2 regions of the Terrisporobacter glycolicus ATCC 14880 genome follow, and region 2 is predicted to be linked to the other one. Evidence: predicted binding sites of a transcription regulator. Region 2 holds the regulator's gene; the other holds the start of a gene.

Region 1 (4,227 bases), 580 kb from region 2:
GTATATCTGTAATATTTACATTAGTATCAATGAAATTATTTTATAAGAAAAGTATTAATAGTATAGATACTAGAACATTTGATTTTTAGGGGGATTTTATGGAACTTATTATAAAGAATATAAGCAAAGAATTTAAAGATAAAATAGCTGTTGATAAATTTAGCGTAACTTTAAATAGTGGAATATATGGTTTACTTGGACCAAATGGTTCAGGAAAAACAACTCTTATGAGAATACTTGCAGACGTTTCTAGTGCGAGTAGTGGAGATATTTTAGTTAATGGAAAAAGTAAAAGTAAGCTAGGAGCTGAGTATAGAGATTTAATAGGGTATGTTCCTCAAAATATAGGGTTTTATAAAAATTTTACAGCAGAAAAATTTTTATATTATGTATCGGCATTAAAAGGTGTAGATAAAAATATTGAAAAAAGTAAAGTCGATGAACTTTTAAAATTTGTTAATTTAGAACAAGATAGAAAAAGAAGAATAGGAAAGTTTTCAGGAGGTATGAAGCAAAGATTAGGAATTGCACAAGCTCTCTTAAATGACCCTAAAATACTTATATTAGATGAACCTACAGCAGGTCTTGATCCAAATGAAAGGATAAGATTTAAAAACTTAATAGCTCAATTATCTAAAGGAAAAATAGTAATACTATCAACACATATAGTTTCTGATATAGAGTTTATAGCAAACGAAGTGCTTGTTATGAAAGATGGGAAACTAGTTGAAAAATCTTCATTAGAGGATATTTTATATACTATTAGAGGTAAGGTTTACACACTAAGTGTTAATGAATGTGATTTAGAAGAAGTTGAAAATGAGTTTAAAATATCTAGTATGATAAGAAATAACAGTGGGATTAACGTAAGAGTAGTTGGAGATAAGAAGCCTAATATAAATAAATTTAAATACATAGAAGAAGAGCCAAATTTAGAAGATGTATTTTTATATTATTTTAATGAAAGTGTCAGTATATAGGGGGGGATTTTGAAATGCTAGATTTGATAAAATTTGAGTTATATAAAATATTTTCTAAAAAGTCAGTACGCATAGTTTTGTTATTAACTATTTTATTGGGAATTTTTAATGTAGTTGCTGAAAGTGTATATGTTAAATATCAAGGGGTAGATCATATAGAGGATGTATATAGTGTTATGAAAGAGTACGAAGGAAAGGCTATTACAGAAGAAAGTGCGATTAAGGCAGAAAAGACGATAAATGATTTAAAAGAAAAGAAAAGTAGGGGAGAAAAACTTACTAAAAAAGAAATTGTTTATATGAATTATCTATACGATACAATGAGACCGCCATATTCCGCATATATAATAAATAACAAACTCTATACAGTAGATGAAATGAAAGATGAAATGAATAAATTAAAAAATGAAAATAAAACAGATACATATGAATATAAAAATCTTAATTTTATATATAAAAAAGTGAAGAATGTAGAAGAATCAAAATTTTATTTTTCTCATGGGTGGTTAAAAACTGCAGATTTTAGATCAATAGCAACATTGATAACAACGCTAATAGCAGTAGGATTAGCAGCAATATTTAGTGATGAATATCAAAGCAATAGTGCACAAATAATGTTAAGTTGTAAATATGGAAAGAATAAGATGGTTTTATCTAAGATGATAACCGGTTTAATATTCACAGCAACAATATTTATTATAATCAATGTTGTACATATGATTGGAGCCTTAATATATGATTTTAGAGGGTGGAATGCACCTTTAGAGTTATTCAAATACTATGCAAATACACCTTTCGACATGAGAGTTATTGATTTTTATATAACAGGATTAGGAATCAGTTTTATAGGCGCAATATTATATTCTTTAGTAACTATGTTAATGTCATTATTAGTAAAAAATAATATGATAGCTCTATTATTAAGTTTAGGTTTGTACTATATTCCAGCATTTTTTGGAAATTTCATCCCAATGGATTCAGTAGGAAGGGTATTTAGGGAAATAAACTTAGCAGAAGCTATTAAAATAGAAGGTATGTTTGTAAATCCTAGTACTTATAATATTCTGGGAACACCCGTATTATATTCAACTTTATTAATAAGTCTATTAGTTGTATTTATGCCAATTGTAATGTCTTTAATAAGATATTTTGGAAAAAGACAAACTATATAACTAACAAGTTATAAGATGATAAAAAATAGAGCAGTAGCAGACAAGTTATTGCTCTTTTTTATAAAAATAAATTATGAGTTATTAATAAAAGTCTATTTATATATAGGCTTATTTTTGAGCACATTTTTTATATGACAATTAATATAATAACCATTGTAAAAAAATTAAAAAAATTAGCACTCGATACTTGACAGTGCTAACAAAATGATTATAATAATAAGTAAGAAAACAAACAAAGAACAAATCATAGTAAATAAAAAATAATATTAAAATTTAAACTTATCTTTTTACTTAAGCAAAGTAATGAGATAAATGTAAGGAGGAATTGATTATGAAATTAGTACCAATGAATAACAATTTAGGATTTAGTTTATTTGATAATATGTTTGATGACATGTTCAAAGATCCATTCTTTACAAATAGTAGCACTACAAAACTTATGAAAACAGATATACAAGAAAAAGATAATAACTATATACTTGACATGGATTTACCAGGATATGATAAATCTGATATAAAAGCTCAACTTAAAGATGGATATTTGACAATAACAGCACAAAAGAATACCTCAAAAGAAGATAAAGATGAAAAAGGAAACTATATAAGAAGAGAAAGATATTGTGGAAAATGTTCAAGAAGTTTTTATGTAGGAGAAAATTTAAAAGAAGAAGATATAAAAGCAAGTTTTAACAATGGAATATTGAAACTTACATTCCCTAAAGAGGTAGGAAAAAAAGAAGAAGAGATAAAATATATTACTATTGATTAGAAATAAAAAATTTTAATTTTTATTAGCACTCAATACTTGACAGTGCTAATAAAAAGATTTTATAATTAAAATGGGAATAAATAGTAAGTATGCTAAAATTAAATTAAAGCCCTTAAAATGCAAGGTTATTTATTCCCCTACCTTGCATTTTGTGATTTGAAAATAATTAAAATTTATAAAGGTATAAGTTTAAGGAGGATAAACATGGAAATAACAAAAGGTAGTATTTCAATTGATACAGAAAATATTTTTCCAATAATTAAGAAATGGTTATACTCAGATAAAGACATTTTTATAAGAGAATTAATAAGTAATGGTTGCGATGCTGTAAGCAAATATAAACGACTTGTTTCCCTTGGTGAAGTTAAAAATTCTCAAGATGAAGAATACAAAATTACAGTATCAGTAAGTAAGAATAATAAAACTATAAAATTCAGCGACAATGGTATAGGAATGACGGCAGAAGAAGTAGACAAATACATAAATCAAGTTGCTTTTTCTGGTGCAGAAGACTTCTTCAATAAGTATAAAGATAGAATGGAAGAAACTGATATTATAGGTCACTTCGGATTAGGATTTTATTCAGCATTTATGGTATCTAAAAAGGTTGAAATAGATACATTATCTTTCCAAGAGGGAGCAGACCCTGTAAGATGGATATCAGAAGGTGGAACTGAATTTGAAATAAGTCCATCAGGAACAAGAGCTACAAGAGGAACTACAATAACATTATTCTTAGCTGAAGATAGTGAAGAATTTTTAAATGAATATGAAGTAAGAAGTATAATAAACAAATACTGCTCTTTCTTACCTGTTGAAATATATGTGGAAGATGAAGATGCAGAAGTTAAAGAAGATGAAGAAAAAGTTGAACCAACACCATTAAATGATACTAATCCATTATGGTTAAAATCACCTAAAGATTGTACAGATGAAGAATATAAAGAATTCTACAGAAAAGTATTTAATGTATTTGATGAACCATTATTCTGGATTCATTTAAATGTGGATTATCCGTTTAACTTAAAAGGAATTCTTTACTTCCCTAAATTAAATAATGAGTTTGAACTAGTAGAAGGTAAGGTAAAACTTTATAACAATCAAGTATTCGTAGCAGATAATATAAAAGAAGTTATACCAGAATTCTTATTATTACTAAAAGGTGTAATAGACTGTCCAGACTTACCACTAAATGTGTCTAGAAGTTTCTTACAAAATGACAGAGATGTAAGCAAAATATCTAAACATATAGTTAAAAAGGTTGCAGATAAGCTTAAATCTTTATGCAAAAATAATAGGGAAGAAT
Region 2 (4,227 bases):
TAGGTTTATACATACACATTCCTTTTTGTATATCAAAGTGTAAATATTGTGATTTTAATTCATATAAATTAAACTTGGATGAAAAAAGAAAATATTTAAGTGCTTTACAAAAAGAAATGAAATTTTATAAAGAAGAAGTAAGAGAAATAGATACAATATTTATTGGAGGAGGAACACCTAGTATATTAAATCAAGGTGAAATTAAGTTTTTGTTTGATAATGTAAAAAATAATTTTAGTATAAAAAATAATGCAGAAATAACCATGGAATGTAATCCTGGTACACTAACTTTAAATAAATTAAAAACAATGAAAGAATGTGGTGTAACTAGATTAAGTATTGGTTTACAAGCAGTGCAAAATAACCACTTAGAATATATAGGAAGAATACATACATATGAAGAATTTGAAGAAAATTACTATCAAGCTAAAGAAGTTGGCTTTGAAAATATAAATATTGATCTTATGTACGCTCTTCCGAATCAAAGCAAAAAGGATTGGATAGAATCCCTAGAAAAAATTGTAAAATTGAATCCTACTCATATTTCTGCATATTCTTTAATTCTAGAAGAAGGTACAGAATTATTTAAAATGTATGAAAGAAAAGAATTTAAGTTGTTAGATGAAGATACAGATATTGAAATGTATGAATATACGATAAATTATTTGAAATCACATGGGTATAATCAATATGAAATATCCAATTATTCAAAAAAAGGATTTGAATGTAAGCACAATATTTTATATTGGAAGTGTCAAAATTACATTGGATTAGGTGCCTCAGCATCGGGTTTTTTAAATGAAACAAGATATAATAATTTGTGTGAGCTAAATAAATATGAAAATACAATAAATGCTGGTAAAAAACCCATAGAGTGGGAAGAAAAATTAAGTATTAAAGATAAAATAGAGGAAAGTATATTTTTAGGTTTAAGAATGAATGAAGGCATAAAATTTAAAGATTTTTATAAAAAATATAATATTCATTTTGAAGAAGTATATGAAAAAGAAATTAATAAGTTGAAAAAAATGAAATTAATTAAAATTAGCGATGAAGGTATGATATTGACTCAAAAAGGTAGAGAAATATCTAACAGTGTTTTTGTTGAATTTATAAAATAAGAAAACAAATTATTTAAAACCTATTGACAATGAAAAATTAACGTGGTATATAATATATATAATCTTTTTAGCACTCAAATTTAGTGAGTGCTAACAGCGAAGGAGGTATTTGAAAATGGAATTGAATGAAAGAAAAATGAATATCCTCAAAGCAATAGTTAAAGATTATATAGAAACAGCTGAAGCTGTAGGGTCTAGAACAATATCAAAAAAATATAACCTTGGTGTTAGTGCAGCAACTATTAGAAATGAAATGGCCGACTTAGAAGAACTAGGATACTTAGTTCAACCTTATACATCTGCAGGAAGAGTTCCAACAGAAAAGGGCTATAAGCTATACGTAAATTCTCTTATGAACACTATAGAACTTAGTGATAGTGATAAAGAGATAATTGAAAGATGTGTAGATGGTAATATGAATCATATTCAAGACCTAATACATGAAACATCAAAAATGTTATCTCAACTTACTAATTATACTACAGTTGCAATGACAAAACATTTGGCTACTTTAAGTGAAATTAAACATATTCAATTGGTCAGAATGCATGAAAGTGAAATTTTATTAATAGTAGTTACAGAAAAAGGCGATATAAAAAAATCCAGCTTAAGTGCTAAAATTGATTTAGATCAAGCTAAGTTGAATTTGATTTCTGATAACTTAACTAGAAAGCTTTCTGGCAAAACTATAACAGAAATAGATGATAGATTAATAGCATATATAAAATATGAAATTGGAGAATATTCATCTATAATAGACCAATTAGTTAATCTGTTAAATACAAATCCTACTGAAGAAGAGCTTTCAATGACTTTAAATGGAGCCACTAATATTTTTAATTATCCAGAATTTAATGATGTATTAAAGGCTAGGTCCTTTTTAGATATGTTAGGGACAAAAGAAACAATTGCAAAAATTGTTAAGTCAAAGGGTATATTAAAAGATAATGCTACAATTATTATTGGTAGTGATAATGATTGTGAACAAGCTCAAGAATGTAGCGTTGTAACAGCCACCTATAAAGTAGATAATGATTTGATTGGGCGTATAAGTTTTATAGGACCAACAAGAATGGATTATTCTAGAATATATTCTATAATAAATTATATGAATATATTATTAAATAATAAATCAAATAAATTTTAAGCTGAGGGGTGTAAATCTTGGAAAATAACATGAATCAGGATGAAAAAATACAAGAAAATTGCACTTCTAATGAAGAGGAAGTAGCGCAAACATCTGAAGAAAATGTAGAAGCAGAAACTACGTGTGAAGAGAATGTAACAGATATAAACTCTAAGTTAGAAGAAAAAAAAATAAATGACAAAATAGAAGAACTTGAAAAACAAGTAGAAGAAAAAGAAGACAAATATAAAAGACTTCAAGCTGAATATTCTAATTATATGAGAAGAACTCAAGAAGAAAAGCAAACTATAGGTATATTTGCCAATGAAAAAATAATTACAGAATTAATACCTGTTATTGATAGCATGGAAAGAGCTATGGATGCTTGTGCAGATAAAGAAGATGACATGTACAAAGGTATTGAACTTGTACATAAACAGTTAATAGACTGTTTACAAAAATTTGAGGTTGAAGAAATTAATGCATTAAATGAAGATTTTGACCCAAATTTACATTTAGCTGTAATGCAAGAAAGTGTAGAAGGAGTAGAACCAAACAAAGTTGTGATGGTACTACAAAAAGGTTATAAGTTAAATACAAAAATAATAAGACCTACAATGGTTAAAGTTTCTTGTTAATTAAAATAACAAATTATTAAAATTTAAATAGATGAAGAATTAAGGAGGAAATGAATTATGTCAAAAGTAATAGGAATAGATTTAGGAACAACAAACTCATGTGTTGCTGTTTTAGAAAATGGAGAACCACAAATAATAGCAAATAGCGAAGGTATGAGAACTACTCCATCTGTAGTTGCTTTTACAAAAGATGGAGAAAGAATAGTAGGAGAACCTGCAAAAAGACAAGCAGTGACAAATGCTGATAATACAGTAATATCTATAAAAACTCATATGGGTACAGATTACAAGGTTAATATAGAAGGAAAATCATATACACCACAAGAAATATCAGCTATAACACTTCAAAAATTAAAAGCTGATGCTGAAAGTTACTTAGGTCAACCAGTTAAAGAAGCTGTTATAACAGTTCCAGCTTACTTTACAGATGCTCAAAGACAAGCAACTAAAGATGCAGGTAGAATAGCAGGATTAGAAGTTAAGAGAATAATAAACGAACCAACTGCAGCAGCTCTTGCATACGGTATGGATAAATTAGATCAAGATAAGAAAATATTAGTATTCGATTTAGGTGGAGGTACTTTCGACGTATCTATACTTGAAATAGGTGATGGTACTTTCGAAGTTTTAGCTACTGCTGGTAACAACAGATTAGGTGGAGATGACTTTGATAAAGTTATAATAGATTACTTAGCTGAGGAATTTAAAAAAGCTGAAGGTGTTGACTTAAGACAAGACAATATGGCTCTTCAAAGATTAAAAGAAGCTGCTGAAAAAGCTAAAAAAGAATTATCTTCAACAATGACAACAAACATAAACTTACCATTCATAACAGCTACTGCAAGTGGACCAAAGCATATGAATATAGATTTATCAAGAGCTAAATTTGATGAATTAACTCATGATTTAGTAGAAAGAACTATGGAACCAACTAAGAGAGCTTTATCTGATGCTGGACTTTCTGTATCAGAAATAGACGATGTATTATTAGTAGGTGGATCTACAAGAATACCAGCTGTTCAAGATGCTGTTAAGAAATTCATAGGAAAAGAACCTCACAAAGGTATAAACCCAGATGAATGTGTTGCTGCTGGTGCTGCTATACAAGCTGGTGTATTAACTGGTGAAGTTAATGACTTATTATTATTAGACGTAACTCCATTATCTCTAGGAATAGAAACTATGGGTAACGTAATGACTAAGATAATAGAAAGAAATACTACTATACCAACTAAAAAATCACAAGTATTCTCAACTGCTTCAGATAACCAAACTGCTGTTGATATACATGTTCTTCAAGGTGAAAGAAGTATGTCTTTCGACAATACTACTTTAGGTAGAT

Evidence for each region. Region 2 encodes HrcA, which represses chaperone genes, less so after heat shock. Its sites were predicted from a motif close to TTAGCACTCNNNNNNNNNGAGTGCTAA; they were not measured.
Region 1: TEGL_RS18650 (Hsp20/alpha crystallin family protein) is a predicted target of HrcA. The motif match lies at 2,326-2,352, and genes of this name have one in related genera.

Annotation. Positions count from the first base shown of each region.
Region 1 covers NZ_CP117523.1:3,840,993-3,845,219, reverse strand. The annotation lists gene TEGL_RS18665 (hypothetical protein) at 1-89, shown strand, start outside; gene TEGL_RS18660 (ABC transporter ATP-binding protein) at 99-980, shown strand; gene TEGL_RS18655 (ABC transporter permease subunit) at 995-2,152, shown strand; gene TEGL_RS18650 (Hsp20/alpha crystallin family protein) at 2,484-2,921, shown strand; gene htpG (molecular chaperone HtpG) at 3,126-4,227, shown strand, end outside.
Region 2 covers NZ_CP117523.1:3,261,318-3,265,544, reverse strand. The annotation lists gene hemW (radical SAM family heme chaperone HemW) at 1-1,121, shown strand, start outside; gene hrcA (heat-inducible transcriptional repressor HrcA) at 1,237-2,268, shown strand; gene grpE (nucleotide exchange factor GrpE) at 2,286-2,885, shown strand; gene dnaK (molecular chaperone DnaK) at 2,943-4,227, shown strand, end outside.